DNA from 2 places in the Streptomyces sp. Inha503 genome. Region 1 is predicted to be linked to the other one. Evidence: riboswitches for the same ligand, from Rfam matches in the RefSeq annotation. Region 1 holds a riboswitch; the other holds the start of a gene.

Region 1 (7,779 bases):
GCCGTGCTGCCCCAGGCCCTGCCGCCGCAGGCCCAGGGCCGGCCCGTCGCGGCGGACACGCCCGGGGCGCGCGCCGAGGGCCCCAGGTCCGCCGACGGGTCCGAGAACGGCCCCGGAGAGCGTGTGGCCCCCGCCCCCGGCCCCGGGGGCTCCGGGGGCAACCGGAGGCCGGACGACGCCCTGACCGGCCGCCAGCGGCTGGTGAAGGGCGTATGGCCGCCGCGGCTCACCCGCGCACAGCTGATCGTCGCCCTGCTGCTCTTCGGGCTCGGCCTGGGCCTCGCCATCCAGGTGCGCTCGACCAACGAGAGCAGCGTGCTGCGCGGCGCCCGGCAGGAGGACCTGGTCCGGATCCTCGACGAGCTGGACTCCCGCACCCAGCGGCTCCAGGACGAGAAGCGCCGCCTCGAGAACCAGCGCACCGAGCTGGAGAACAGCTCGGACCAGGCCGAGGAGGCCCGGAAGCAGACGCTCCAGAAGGAGCAGCAGCTGGGCGTGCTCGCGGGTACGGTGGCAGCACAGGGTCCTGGTATCACGATCACCATTGACGACTCCCGGGGCTCCGTGGAGTCGGACATGCTGCTCGACACGGTCCAGGAGCTGCGCGCGGCGGGCGCCGAGGCGATCCAGATCGGCAAGGTGCGCGTGGTCGCCGGCACCTACTTCTCGGACAGCGGTGGCGCGATCCGGATCGATGGACGGAAAGTGACGCGACCGTATGTTGTGAAGGTGATCGGCAAGCCGGAGGATCTGGAGCCGGCCCTGAACATCCCGGGCGGGGTGGTGCAGAGTCTGGAGAAGGAGCAGGCCACAGTGTCCGTCCAGCGGGAGAAGAAGATCGTTGTGGATGCCTTGCGATCGGCGAAGCGGCCTGACTACGCTCGGTCGTCATCACGGTGAGGCGGTTCGAAATGAGGGTCTCTCGGGGAGACCATGTGGACGCGGGGGGTCAACGCACCAGAAGATCCGCGCGTGATGGAAACTGTCTGGTGGTCACGGACGTTGTGAGGATGTCCGGACCGTCTGGTGTGTGCATCGAGGGTTTGTCCTGCCCCACGGGCGGGTCTGTTTCAGTCAAGGGGAATCGCCCGTGAAGTTGTTCGGGAAGTTGTTCGGTAAGAGTGCCCGCCAGGACGGTGGCAGCAGCACCGCTCGCCACCGCGCCTCGCGTGCCGCGGAGGAGAGCGGAGGGGGAACCGAGGAGCGCCCGCTCTTCCGTGACCAGGTCGGCGGGCAGGGCGCGTCTGTTGACCCCTCCGCGGCCGGGCCCATAGGTTTCGAGGACCCATCGGCCTCTCGGAGTGGTGGAGGGTTCGGCTTGCCGGTCTGTCAGCGGTGTGGCCACCGGAACGCGGAGGCCAGCCGGTTCTGCTCCAATTGCGGCGCCCCGCTGCGGGGCGGCGGCGCGCCCTCAGAGCGTGCCTCGGAGACCACCTCCACCATTTCGATCTCGGGTCTCGAGGCGTACGACTCCGAGGTGACCGGGCAGACGCCGCTGCCGTCGCTCAGCCCGGAGGCGCAGGCCGCCGTCGAGGCGCTGCCCCTGGGGTCGGCCCTGCTGGTGGTCCGCCGCGGGCCGAATTCCGGCAGCCGCTTCCTGCTGGACAGTGATGTCACCACGGCGGGCCGTCACCCGCAGAGCGACATCTTCCTGGACGATGTGACGGTCTCCCGCCGCCATGTGGAGTTCCGGCGCGGCCAGGACGGCAGCTTCACCGTCTCGGACGTCGGCAGCCTCAACGGGACGTATGTCAACCGGGAGCAGATCGACGCGCCGGTGGTCCTGACCAGTGGGGACGAGGTGCAGATCGGTAAGTACCGGCTGGTCTTCTACCCGAGCCAGCGGGGCGTCGGCATCTGACCCGTCAGGGGAGGTCCATGCTTCAGACACCGTCGGGCGGTGCCGATATCGGCACCGCCCCCACGGGCGGTCGGTCGATGAGCATCGGCACCGTGCTGAATCTGTTGCGGGACGAGTTCCCCGAGGTCACCATCTCCAAGATCCGCTTCTTGGAGTCGGAGGGGCTGGTGGAGCCGCGGCGGACGCCGTCCGGCTACCGCAAATTCAGCCAGCAGGACGTGGAACGGCTCGGCCATATCCTCCGGATGCAGCGTGACCACTACCTGCCGCTCAAGGTCATCCGGGAGCATCTGGACGCCCTGGAGCGGGGCGAACCGTTGCAGCTTCCTGCCGTTTCGCAGGGAGCGCAGCGGCCCGGACCGCTCGACGGCGGCCCCGGCGCGGTCTCGGACGGCCCCACGGCCGCCCGGGTCGGCCGTGCCGAGCTGCTGGCAACGGCCGAGGTCAGCGAGGCGGAGCTGGCCGAATGGGAGTCGTACGGGCTGCTCGCGCCGACCGCGGAAGGCGGCGGGTACGACATCGAGGCGGTGACCGTCGCCCGGCTCATCGCCGAACTCGGTCGTTTCGGCCTGGAACCACGTCATCTGCGAATCATGAAAGCCTCCGCCGAGCGCGAGGCCGGAATGGTCGAGCAGGTGGTCGCGCCGCTGCGGTCGCATAGGAATCCGCAGACCAGAGCGCATGCGGAGGCCAGTGTGCGGGAGCTCGCCACGCTCTCCGTACGGCTGCACGCGGCCCTGGTGCGGTCGGCTCTGCGGGTCCAGGAGCGGTGACCGACCGGGCCCCGACTATCCAAACCGGCCGGGCACGTCCTAGGGTTGCTGTGTGAACGAGCTCGACGTCGTGGGTGTCCGGGTGGAAATGCCCTCCAACCAACCGATCGTGCTCCTGCGTGAAGTGGGAGGCGACCGCTACCTCCCCATCTGGATCGGACCAGGTGAGGCGACCGCGATCGCCTTCGCTCAGCAGGGCATGGCTCCGGCACGCCCGCTGACCCATGACCTTTTCAAAGACGTACTCGAAGCGGTCGGCCAGCAGCTCACGGAGGTCCGGATCACGGATCTGCGCGAGGGGGTCTTCTACGCGGAGCTGGTCTTCGCCAGCGGCGTGGAGGTCAGCGCCCGGCCGTCCGACGCCATAGCGCTCGCGCTGCGCACCGGAACGCCGATCTACGGCAGCGACGGCGTGCTGGACGACGCCGGTATCGCGATCCCGGACGAGCAGGAGGACGAGGTGGAGAAGTTCCGCGAGTTCCTCGACCAGATCTCGCCCGAGGACTTCGGAACCAGCAGCCAGTGAACCGTATGCCGGTCCTCGCTCGCGCATTCGAGTAGCCTTTCCCGGACGAGGGACACGGGAAACCACTCTTAGGGTGATTATCACTCGGCGTGCCGAGTGTGGCGATCGTTGACGCACCCCGGGTGACTGCCTACCTTCAAGATGGCAGGTCGAGGACGGAGGTCGGCGTGAGAAGCACCGGCGACGGCACGGCGGCCGGAGGTCCGTATGCGCTCCAGGGGAGCGCATCGGCCGATCCGGCATTGAAGGCTCGGGTCGCGGCACAGGCCGCACCGCCGCGTGAGCCCGCCGCGGGGGGGACGGAGCGGATCGGTTACCGCGGGCCCACCGCGTGTGCGGCCGCGGGCATCACCTACCGCCAGCTGGACTACTGGGCCCGTACCGGGCTGGTGGAGCCGAGCGTCCGGCCGGCGTACGGCTCGGGCAGCCAGCGGCTCTACAGCTTCCGGGACGTGGTCGTCCTCAAGATCGTGAAGCGGCTGCTGGACACCGGTGTGTCGCTCCAGAACATCCGGGCGGCGGTGACGCACCTGCGCGCCCGGGAACTCGACGACCTGGCCCAGATGACGCTCATGAGCGACGGCGCGACCGTCTACGAGTGCACCTCGCCCGATGAGGTCGTGGAGCTCCTCCAGGGCGGCCAGGGCGTCTTCGGGATCGCCGTGGGCGTCGTCTGGCGGGATGTGGAGAGCGCGCTGTCCCAGCTGCACGGCGAGCGGGTGGACACCGGCGAGACGCTGGTCCGGCCCAACCCGACGGACGAGCTCGCGGCGCGCCGCAACCGGGCGGGTTAGCGCCGCCCCACCGCCCGGCGCCCCGGTGGTGAACCGAGTGTCGCCCCCGCGCCCGCCCCCGGCCGTTGTGCCGCCCCATTGTCAGTGGTGTGCGGCAGCATCGGAGGTGTGAGGGGTGCGCCGACGATTCTCCATCTGGACATGGATGCCTTCTACGCCTCGGCGGAGCAGGCGGCCAAGCCCAGCCTGCGCGGAAAGCCGGTGATCGTAGGGGGTCTGGGGCCGCGTGGCGTGGTGGCCACGGCCTCCTATGAGGCCCGGGTGTTCGGGGTGCACTCCGCCATGGCGATGGCCCAGGCCCGCCGCCTGTGTCCGAACGCGGCGTTCCTCATCCCCCGCTTCGCCCTCTACCGCAAGGTGAGCGACGCGGTCATGGCACTGCTGCACACGCTGTCACCCCTGGTGGAGCCGCTGAGCCTGGACGAGGCGTTCGTCGATCTGGAGGCGGGTGGCACCGAGCCCACCGTGGAGGCGGCGCGCGCGGTGGCGGAGCGGCTGCGGGCCGACATCAAGGCGGTCACCGGGCTGACCGGATCGGTGGGGCTCGCCGGATCCAAGATGCTCGCCAAGATCGGTTCGGAGCAGGCCAAGCCGGACGGTCTGGTGGTCATCGAGCCCGGGACGGAGCGCGATCTGCTCGGACCGATGTCGGTGCGGACGCTCCCGGGCGTCGGCCCCGCCACGGCGGAGACGCTGCGCCGGGCCGGGATCCACACCGTGGCCGAGACGCGGGAGGCGGGCGAGGCGGAGCTGGTGCGGCAGCTGGGGCGGGCCCACGGCGCGTCGCTGTTCCTGATGGCCGAGGGCCGGGACGAGCGGCCCGTCGTCGCCGAGCGGGACGCCAAGTCCATCTCGGTCGAGGACACCTTCGACGTCGACCTCACCGACCGCACCCGGGTGCAGCTGGAGATCGCGCGGCTCGCCGACCGCTGTGTGGGGCGGCTGCGCGAGGCGGGCCGCTCGGGGCGGACGGTCGTGATCAAGGTGCGGCGGTACGACTTCTCCACGCTCACCCGTTCGGAGACCCTGCGCGGGCCGACCGACGACCCGGCGGTGGTGCGCGAGGCCGCGGCACGGCTGATCGACGGGGTGGACACCACGGCGGGTGTGCGGCTGCTGGGGGTCGGAGTCAGCGGTCTGGCGGACTACACGCAGGAGGATCTCTTCGCGCAGGCCGCGCAGGCCGCGCAGGCCGCCCAAGTCGCCCAAGCGGCTCAGACCGCTGAGGCCGCTGAGACCGCTCAGGCCGCTCAGGCCGCTCATGAGGCCGTGGGGGACGCCGGGCGCCCGCCGGGGCCCGAGAGACCGGAGTCCCTGGGGGAGGGCGCGGGAGAGGCTTCTGGGGACGCTGAGAAGCCGCGGCGCTGGCTACCGGGCTCGGATGTGCGGCACGCCGCGTACGGGGCGGGCTGGGTGCAGGGAAGCGGGGTGGGCCGGGTGACCGTGCGCTTCGAGGAGCCTTGGTCGCCACCGGGCAGGGTACGGACGTTCCCCGTGGACGACCCGGCGCTACAGCCCGCCGACCCGCTGCCGCTGCTGCGCCCGGACGCGGACGCGGAAGCGGACCCGGAGGAGGCAGAGGGCCGGGACGGGCAGGCCCCCGGGCCCGGTGGTGGGCCCGGCCCAGGACCGGGCCCGGGTCAGCCCGTGACGTCCAGGCCGTAGTGGTGGTAGAGCTGAAGCTCCTGCTCGGGGGAGAGGTGGCGGCCCACCCCGAAGTCCGGGGCGTCCTTGATCAGGGACCGGTCGTACGGCACCCGCAGGGTGTCGCCGACGACCTCGCTCGGTTCGAGCGGCACGAAGACGTCCCGGCTGAACAGCCCGGTGCGTACCGCCGCCCATTCGGGCTCGCCGGTCGCGTCGTCGAGGTAGACCTCGTCCACGGTGCCGATCTTGGCGCCCTCGCGGTCGAATGCCTTGCGGCCGATCAGGGTCCGCGGGTCGATATCGGTCTGCACGCTCTCTCCCACAGGTGGCAAACAGATGACAAGCAAGTGGCAAGTGCCCATTGCTACCTACAAAAAGCCACATCGCCGCACTCGGCCACTCGAGCGCCCGCGACCGTCCCCCGCGGCAGAACCGCTGGTACGCTGACTGTGGCTGCTGACCCCGTGCGGGAGAGTCCTCCGCCGACGCTGTCGGAGGCGCCGAAGGAGCAAACCCTCCCCGGAATCTCTCAGGCACACGTACCGTGCGGGTGAGGTCACTCTGGAAAGCAGGGTGGGCCACGGGCGAGCAGAGCTCCGGAACCCCTCCTCACCGACGGTGAAAACCGGTCAGGCGGTATGTGGGCCGGTGAAGCTCTCAGGTTGAGATGACAGAGGGGGAGGCCGTCCGGGCACCCGAGCCGCGGTGCCCCTCGTAGGTCGTCACAGACCAGGAGGCCCCCGCAGATGACCGCCAATCGCATCGCACTCTCCGACTTGGAATCCGGTACTCCGTTCGAGCGGCGTCACATCGGCCCGGATGGCGAGGCGCAGGCCAAGATGCTCGCCCAGGTCGGCTTCGGCTCGCTGGACGAGCTCACCGAGGCCGCCGTACCGGACGTCATCAAGAGCACCGAGGCGCTGGACGCCCTGCCGCCGGCCCGCAGCGAGCCGGAGGTCCTCGCCGAGCTGCGCGCGCTCGCCGACCGCAACCAGGTGCTGCCGTCGATGATCGGCCTCGGCTACTACGGCACCCACACCCCGCCGGTGATCCTGCGCAATGTGCTGGAGAACCCCGCCTGGTACACGGCGTACACGCCCTACCAGCCGGAGATCTCCCAGGGCCGGCTCGAGGCGCTGCTGAACTTCCAGACCGTCGTCGCCGATCTGACCGGGCTGCCCACGGCCGGTTCCTCGCTGCTGGACGAGGCCACCGCGGCCGCCGAGGCGATGGCGCTGTCGCGGCGCGTCGGCAAGGTCAAGGAGGGCGTCTTCCTGATCGACGCCGACTGTCTGCCGCAGACCATCGCGGTCATACGGACCCGCGCCGAGCCGACCGGGGTCGAGGTCGTCGTCGCCGACCTGGCCGAGGGCATCCCGGACGAGATCGCCGAGCGCGGGGTCTTCGGCGTGCTGTTGCAGTACCCGGGCGCCTCCGGTGTGGTGCGCGATCCGCGCCCGGTCATCGAGCGGGCCCATGAGCTCGGCGCCGTCGTCACCGTCGCCGCCGACCTCCTCGCGCTCACCCTGCTCACCTCGCCCGGCGAACTGGGCGCGGACATCGCGGTGGGCAGCAGCCAGCGGTTCGGCGTCCCGATGGGCTTCGGCGGACCGCACGCCGGTTTCATGGCGGTGCGCGACGCCTACGCCCGCAACCTCCCCGGCCGTCTGGTCGGGGTCTCGGTGGACGCCGACGGCGACAAGGCGTACCGGCTGGCGTTGCAGACCCGTGAGCAGCACATCCGCCGGGAGAAGGCCACCAGCAACATCTGCACCGCACAGGTGCTGCTGGCCGTGATGGCCGGGATGTACGCCGTCTACCACGGCCCGGACGGGCTCGCGGCGATCGCCCGCCGCACCCACCGCTACGCCTCCGTGCTCGCCGAGGGGCTGCGGTCCGGTGGTGTCGAGGTGGTGCACGGCGCGTTCTTCGACACCCTCACCGCGCGGGTGCCGGGCCGGGCCGCGGAGGTCGTGGCCGCGGCCCGCGAGGCCGGGGTCAACCTCCGGCTGACCGACGCCGACCACGTCGGCATCGCCTGCGACGAGACCACCGGCCGCGCGCAGCTCGCCGCCGTGTGGTCCGCCTTCGGGGTGGACGGCGGCAACGGCGACGCCTCCGGCATCCCCGGGGTCGAGGAGCTGGACGCCTCGGCGCCGGACGCGCTGCCCGCGGCCC
Region 2 (7,779 bases), 6.4 Mb from region 1:
ATCGGGGAGCCGTCCTCCCAGGTGATCCCGTCGCGCAGGGTGTAGGTGTAGGTCTTGCCACCGTTGGTGATCTTGCCGGTGGAGGTGGCGAGGTCCGGGGTCAGCTCGTTGGCGGCGTTGCCCGGCTTCGGCGTGTAGGAGATCAGTTGGCGCGCGTAGAAGCGGGAGAAGTCCCAGGCGAACCCGTAGTACTGACGCTGCGGGTCGAGGGAGTCGAACTCCTGCTTGTTGATGAACTTGAGGGTGCCGCCCTTCTTGGCGGACTTGGCAGCGACACCCTTCACCGCGGCGTTGAACCCGGCACCCGAGCCCTCGTCGTCGGAACCGCCGCCACCGCAGGCGGCCGTGGTCAGCAGAGCGCCGACGACAGCCGCCGCTCCGGCGATCCGCCTGCTTCTCGAGAGCCGTTTCATAGTTGCTGCAACCTCCGGGTTAGAGCGGTCCTGAGCATGGCGCCGCGGAATACCTTGGGGAGCCGTCTGCCGGATGTGGCAGGGGCTGCTGATTGCGTTCGAGTACGACCGGGCGGCCGTGTGCCGCACCGTCATCGGGTGCCCTTCGGGTCCAGGGCGTCGCGGACGCCGTCGCCGAAGAGGTTGAAGGCCAGCACCGTGACGAAGATCGCCACACCTGGGATGATCATGAACATCGGATCGTCCTCGTAGGTGCCGACCGCCTTGGAGAGCATCTGCCCCCAGGAGGCGGTGGGCGGCTTCACACCCGCGCCGAGGAAGCTGAGCGCGGCCTCGGTGAGGATGTTGGTGGGGATCATCAGCGTCGTGTAGACGGTGATCGGCGCCACCAGGTTGGGCAGCAGCTCACGGAAGAGGATGTAGCGCCGGCCGGCGCCCAGGCTCCGCGCGGCCTCGACGTACTCCTTCTCGCGCAGCGACAGCGTCTGGCCGCGCACGATGCGGCCGACGTACGGCCAGCCGAAGAAGCCGATGACCGAGACCAGGATCGCGATCCGCACCCCGCTGCCGGTCAGTCCCAGCAGGTCGTTGGGGAGCACCGAGACCAGGGAGATGATGAAGAGCAGCTGCGGGAAGGCCAGCAGCATGTCCATCACCCGGCTGATCACAGAGTCCACCCAGCCGCCGAAGTACCCGGCGATGATGCCGAAGATGGTGCCGAGGACCACCGCGACCACCGCCGCGAGGAAGGCCACGAGCAGCGAGATCCGGGCGCCGTAGATGACCCGGCTGAAGACGTCGCGGCCGTTGGACGGCTCCACGCCGAAGAGGAAGTCCGAGCTGATGCCGCCCAGGGATCCCTTCGGGGTGCCGAACAGCGGGTCGATCTCCTCCTGGTGGAACTCATTGGGCGGATGCCCGAGCAGACTCACGATGAGCGGAGCGAAGATCGCCACCAGTACGAGGAAGACGACAACGATGCCACCGGTCAGTGCGAGCTTGTCCCGCTTCAGGCGTGACCAGGCGATCTGCCGTAGCGATCTGCCTTCGACGGACGCTTTGACCACATCCGCCGCTACATCGGCAGTCGCGACCGGATCGCTGTCCGTGCTCGTGCCGTGCAATGGTGCCGTCATCGTGGTGGAGACCCCTCTCGACCGGTGGTGACCGGCCCACGACTCGCCGCTGTGGCGGCTTCGTTCACAACCTGGGTGAAAGTCGCGTTCTGGTACGGAACCTTCTCGGAAGGGGTCGTACACAGGAACCGCACCCCTTGGAGCGGGAGTCTTCAACGCGTTTGTGATCACCCGCCAGTACTCCCGGGCAATGGATGCCTAACCGTGATGTGAGGACTACCGCTCCGCTATACGGACGGTCGCGACACGAGAACGCAGCAGTAACATCACGCCCGTAATGGGCTGTTCGGCCCGATAGGGGTGGAAGGCCGGTCGGGCAATCCCGTCAATCGGTGCGCGGCTCAGTACGAGGTGCGCCGCGGTGGGACGCGGTGGCTCAGTAGGTGGGACGGGGCGGCTCGGCACGCGGGGCGCGTGAGCTCGGTACGCCGGGCACGGGAGCTCAATACGCGGGGCACGGCGGCTCGGTACGCGGGGCTCGGGGGCTCAGTACGCGGGGCGCGGCGGCGGGTAGCCGTAGCCGTACGACGGCGGCGGCGGCGCGGCGGACGTGGCACCATAGGCGTCACGGTCGAAGAAGGGCCTGGCGTTGGCCCGCATCCACATGGCGACGGGGTCGTACTCGTCCGAGAGCGCGACCGTGGAGACCGGTAGCCCGTCCGGCACGGCGGTGATCGACTGCTCCATCATCACCCGCACCGACTGCACCGACGCGGCACCGGTGTCGTACAGATCCAGCCCGATGGCCAGATACGGGGCGCCCAGCGCGGGCTGCACCCAGACGCGCCGCAGCGACCGCACCGCGGCGGTGCGATGCGCGTTCTGCCCCAACAGGGCGTAGAACTGGGGGATGTCGATGGCGGGCTCGGACAGCCGCAGCGGCCCGGCGGGCAGCCGGTCCAGACCGCCCGCGATCCGGCGCAGATCCGGCCATGGGATGCCCACTCCGCCGCCGCGGGCGTGGGGGTTGAGCCAGAGGCCGTAGCGGTCGCGGTAGAGCGAGTCGGCGATGAGGCGTCCGTCGACCACCTCATGCGCGCGGTTCCAGCCACTGGCGGCCAGTTCCTGCGCGGAGGTCACACACGGGGCGTAACCGAGGCCGTCCACGTCCATGTTCCCGTACTGGGCGTCGGGCGAACCGGGCGCGCCGTGCCACAGCAACATCCAGACCTGGCCCTCGCCGATGGCGTGCAACAGCGCCTCGTAGGCGTCGTACCGGCCGGGAGCGACCTGCTGCAACGCTCGCTCAACCTGGCCGGCCGCCGCCCCCCAATCCGCGCCCGCGCTCACCTGGGTCCGCCCCTTCTCATCGCCTTGCCCACACCTCACCGGGGAGCGTGCTCGCACCCCTCCTGGTCATCAAACCAGCTTACGGGCCGCGGCAGCGGACCCAGGGGTGAGTCAGAGGTCACGGTCGTAGAACGGCCGCACCCGTCCCAGCATCCAGTCGGCCACCGGATCGCCCTGCGCCACGTCCAGCAGCACCAGCTGAACCTTCCACGGCACCGGCACCGAACCGAGGGCGCGGCCCAGCGCCTCCACCGCGCGCGCCTGCCCCTCGGGACTGGGCTCGTCGAGCTGCACACCGACGAAGAGCGCGGGCTCGTCGCCCTCGACGCTGGCCAGGGCGCGCCGGGCGGTCCGCACCCCGGTGCCCTTGGCGAACTCGATCCCGGCGGCGGCCAGGAAGTCCACCGGCTCGTCCTGCCAGTCCGGTTCGAAGAGCCGCACCCGGCCACCGTTGGCCGGGCCGTCGAGCTCGGTACGCCCGGCGCGGCACAACTCCCGGACGGCGGGCGGAGGCAGCGGTACGACCACCGCGCCACCGGGGTTCACCGCGATGCCGAGCTGGGGCGGCAGCCCGCGGGCGAACTCCACGGCCGGGGCGACGGTGAAGGACATATGGGAGCCGACGAGCTGGAGGAACTGCTGCTCGGAGCTGAACACCGGGACATACGCGCCGCCGTCGATCTCCATCGTGGGCAGATCGAGGCTCGGGCTGCCAGGGCCCCCGCCGTTGGGCAGCGGAATCCAGAGGTGGCTGCGGGAGAGCGTCTCGACGATGCGCGCTCCGGCGCCGGGGACGTCGACGGAGGCGGCCATCACCTCTTCGAGCTCATTGCCGGGAAACGCCGGATGCGCGGCATATCCGCCGTCCGGGAATCCTCCGTGCGCCGGGGCCACTCCGTACTGCTCCGGGAAGCTCATCTTCGTCCAACCGCCATCTCGTCCGACCTGCCCGAAGCACCCTAACCGCTGGGCGGCCCGGGGCCGGAGGGGTCGGCGGCGATCTCCACAGCACTTCCCCACCTCGCCCGGACCCGCCCTCATCACGCTGTGTGATGCCGATGGTCGATTTTCGGCCACTCATCGACCGCTCATCGACCGCTCAAGGGAGAGACGTGATCACTCGAAGGAGATGCAGCGCAGCGCGCTCGCGCCTCGCCGGTCCAGCAGCACCGCCGACGCGCACCCCCGCGGCGGCCGCCCCTCCTCCATCCCGGTGATCAGCCGCCGCATCGCGCGCAGATGCCGCCCGAAGGCGTAGGCGGAGACCCCGCGGCCACGGGCGGCCTGGCCCTCCAGCGCCTCCGTGGCGCCCACGTCCAGCAGCACCATGTGGAGACCCCGGCCCCGGCGCCGCACGTCCCGGGCCAGCCAGCGGCGGACCCACGGCAGCGCGCCGCAGTCGTGCACCACGACGCTCACGCCCGAGCGCAGCGCCCGGCGCAGCCCCGCGTAGTGGGCGTACCGGACCAGTGGGCGGTAGAGCGCGTACGGCAGCCAGCCGGGCAGCCGGCGCTCCCACGCCTCCCGGGTGTTCTGCGAGTCCACCCTGATCACGACCGCGCCCGTCTCGTCCAGGAGCGGCACCGTCCGGTTGATCAGGGTGCTCTTGCCGCTGCCCGGCAGCCCGGAGGCGACCAGCACGTCCCCTGCCGGAAACCGCAGCTCACGCGGGCCCGCGCCGTCACCACCCTCCGCCCCGGCGCGCAGATCGTGCACCGCGCTTCTCCCGTGCACCGCGCTTCTTCGGCCGGGGCGGGCCGTCGACCCGGAGGGGGTGCGCCCACGCCGCGCCGGCAGGAGCCTCTGTGTTGTCGCGTACGTTCCCTGCCCATGCACCGTGATCGTCCTCCCAGGTCGGTCAACGCTGCTCGTACCCGCAGAGTGTCAAGAAAAGGTAATGTCGGGCAAGGCTGCCCCTGGCCGGGCGGCCGGAGCCCGGTCGGATCGGGGCTTCCCTTCTCGGCCATACATGCGATGATGTCCGCGCAACTCCATACCGGCCGCTTGAATCCGCGCGGGAGAGTCCTTGGTCATCGGCATCCGTGCCGGGTGTCCAGGGCGCCGAAGGAGCAAGTCCTCCCTTGAATCTCTCAGGCCCCGATACCGCGCGGACGAGGCAGATCTGAAAAGCGGGCCGCGCGGGCGCGGCTCCACCCAAGGTGCAAACCGGGCCCCTTACGGGCGTCACGGCGAACCTCTCAGGTTCCGATGACAGATGGGGAGGACGCACGCGTCCTTGTCGTCCGTCCTCGCCGTCGCGCGACCCCGACCTCTGGAGCCTGAATCGTGACCGACGCCCCGCCTTCCCCACGCCGTACCGCGCTGGACGCGCGGCACCGCGCGCTCGGCGCCACCATGACCGACTTCGCCGGCTGGGACATGCCGCTGCGCTACGGCAGCGAGCGCGACGAGCACACCGCGGTACGCACCCGCGCCGGGCTCTTCGACCTCTCCCACATGGGTGAGATCTCTCTCATCGGTCCGCGGGCCGGGGACGCCCTGGACCACGCGCTGGTCGGCCGGCTGTCCGCGCTCGCCGTGGGCCGCGCCCGCTACACCATGATCTGCGACGCCGAGGGCGGCATCCTGGACGACCTGATCGTCTACCGCCTCGGGGACGAGGAGTTCCTGGTCGTGGCCAACGCCGCCAACGCCCAGGTGGTGCTGGACGCGCTGACCGAGCGGGCCGGCGGTTTCGAGGCGACCGTAAGGGACGACCGCGACGCCTACGCGCTGCTCGCCGTCCAGGGGCCCGAGTCCGCGGGGATCCTGAAGCGCCTGACCGACGCCGACCTGGACGGGCTGAAGTACTACGCCGGGCTGCCGGGCACCGTCGCGGGCGCCCCCGCCCTGATCGCCCGCACCGGCTACACGGGTGAGGACGGCTTCGAGCTGTTCCTGGCGCCGGACGACGCCGAGCGGGTGTGGGAGGCGCTGACCGAGGCGGGGGCCCCGGTGGGCCTGGTGCCCTGCGGGCTCTCCTGCCGGGACACCCTGCGCCTCGAGGCGGGCATGCCGCTGTACGGGCATGAGCTGACCACCGACACCACCCCCTTCGACGCGGGGCTCGGCCGCGTGGTGAAGTTCGACAAGCCGGGCGGCTTCGTCGGCCGCGAGGCCCTGGAGGCCGCGTCCCGCCAGGCGGACACCGTCACCCCGCGCACCCTGGTCGGCCTGATCGCTTCAGGCCGCCGGGTGCCGCGCGCCGGATACGCCGTGGTGGCCGCCGACGGCTCATCGATCGGCCAGGTCACCTCGGGCGCGCCCTCGCCGACGCTGGGCAGGCCGATCGCGATGGCGTACGTGGACGTGGAGTACGCGAAGCCCGGCACCGAGGGGGTCTTCGTGGACATCCGGGGCACTCGGGAGCCGTACGAGGTCGTGGCTCTCCCCTTCTACAAGCGCGAGCGCTGAGCTTCCGCAAGCGCGGGCGCCGAGTGGGCCCGGCCCATCGCGTCCCCCCGGCGCCGTATCCCTCAGCGCCGCATCCCACCAGCTAAGACCCGTTTCCCAAGCACTCCCCCGTATCCAGGAGAATCGGACCATGAGCAACCCCCAGCAGCTGCGGTACAGCAAGGAGCACGAGTGGCTGTCGGCCGCCGGCGAGGACGGCGTGTCGACGATCGGCATCACCGAATTCGCGGCCAACGCGCTCGGCGACGTCGTCTATGTCCAGCTCCCGGACGTCGGCTCCACGGTCTCCGCCGGTGACACCTGCGGTGAGCTGGAGTCCACCAAGTCGGTCAGCGATCTGTACTCGCCGGTCTCCGGTGAGGTCACCGAGATCAACGAGGACGTGGTGAACGATCCGGCGCTGGTGAACTCCGCCCCCTTCGAGGGCGGCTGGCTGTTCAAGGTGAGGGTGACGAGCGAGCCGGAGGACCTGCTCTCCGCCGACGAGTACACCGCCTTCGCCGAAAACTGACCCTCCTTATTCGATCGGGACCCTCGATGTCGCTTCTCAACAGCTCCCTGCACGAGCTCGACCCGGACGTCGCCGCTGCTGTCGACGCCGAACTCCACCGCCAGCAGTCCACCCTGGAGATGATCGCCTCGGAGAACTTCGCTCCGTCGGCGGTCATGGAGGCCCAGGGCTCGGTCCTGACCAACAAGTACGCCGAGGGCTACCCCGGCCGCCGCTACTACGGCGGCTGTGAGCACGTCGACGTGGTCGAGCAGATCGCCATCGACCGGGTCAAGGAGCTCTTCGGCGCCGAGGCCGCCAACGTCCAGCCGCACTCGGGCGCCCAGGCCAACGCGGCCGCGATGTTCGCCCTGCTCTCCCCCGGCGACACCATCCTGGGGCTGAACCTGGCGCACGGCGGCCATCTGACCCACGGCATGAAGATCAACTTCTCCGGCAAGCTCTACAACGTGGTGCCCTACCACGTGGACGCCGAGACCGGTCTGGTCGACATGGACGAGGTCGAGCGGCTGGCCAAGGAGCACCGCCCCAAGCTGGTGATCGCGGGCTGGTCGGCGTACCCGCGCCAGCTGGACTTCGCCGCCTTCCGCCGGATCGCGGACGAGGTCGGCGCGTACCTGATGGTCGACATGGCCCACTTCGCGGGTCTGGTGGCGGCCGGGCTGCACCCCTCGCCCGTACCGCACGCCCATGTGGTGACCACCACCACGCACAAGACCCTGGGCGGTCCGCGCGGTGGCGTGATTCTCTCCACCGCCGACCTGGCCAAGAAGATCAACTCGGCGGTCTTCCCGGGCCAGCAGGGCGGTCCGCTGGAGCATGTGATCGCGGCGAAGGCGGTGTCCTTCAAGGTCGCGGCGAGCCCGGCGTTCAAGGAGCGCCAGGAGCGCACGCTGGAGGGCGCCAGGATCCTAGCCGAGCGCCTGTCCCAGGACGATGTGCGGGAGGTGGGCGTCGCCGTCCTCTCCGGCGGCACCGATGTCCATCTGGTCCTGGTCGATCTGCGCGACTCCGA

The links. A riboswitch is a leader RNA that binds a small molecule or an ion and turns the genes downstream of it on or off. The one in region 1 is predicted to bind glycine.
Region 2: it holds a riboswitch for glycine, as region 1 does, so the genes downstream of both, gcvT (glycine cleavage system aminomethyltransferase GcvT) here and gcvP (aminomethyl-transferring glycine dehydrogenase) in region 1, are expected to answer to the same signal.

Annotation. Positions count from the first base shown of each region.
Region 1 is NZ_CP178360.1:1,843,206-1,850,984, reverse strand. It holds gene ACJX2R_RS07660 (DUF881 domain-containing protein) at 19-900, shown strand; gene ACJX2R_RS07655 (FHA domain-containing protein) at 1,031-1,861, shown strand; gene ACJX2R_RS07650 (MerR family transcriptional regulator) at 1,879-2,634, shown strand; gene ACJX2R_RS07645 (bifunctional nuclease family protein) at 2,687-3,160, shown strand; gene ACJX2R_RS07640 (MerR family transcriptional regulator) at 3,328-3,954, shown strand; gene ACJX2R_RS07635 (DNA polymerase IV) at 4,063-5,619, shown strand; gene ACJX2R_RS07630 (PRC-barrel domain-containing protein) at 5,595-5,912, opposite strand; glycine riboswitch at 6,059-6,156, shown strand; gene gcvP (aminomethyl-transferring glycine dehydrogenase) at 6,348-7,779, shown strand, end outside.
Region 2 is NZ_CP178360.1:8,271,858-8,279,636, reverse strand. It holds gene ACJX2R_RS35230 (ABC transporter substrate-binding protein) at 1-413, opposite strand, end outside; gene ACJX2R_RS35225 (ABC transporter permease) at 545-1,549, opposite strand; gene ACJX2R_RS35220 (enhanced serine sensitivity protein SseB C-terminal domain-containing protein) at 2,036-2,839, opposite strand; gene ACJX2R_RS35215 (enhanced serine sensitivity protein SseB) at 2,951-3,757, opposite strand; gene ACJX2R_RS35210 (AAA family ATPase) at 3,956-4,675, opposite strand; glycine riboswitch at 4,845-4,955, shown strand; gene gcvT (glycine cleavage system aminomethyltransferase GcvT) at 5,126-6,253, shown strand; gene gcvH (glycine cleavage system protein GcvH) at 6,384-6,764, shown strand; gene glyA (serine hydroxymethyltransferase) at 6,791-7,779, shown strand, end outside.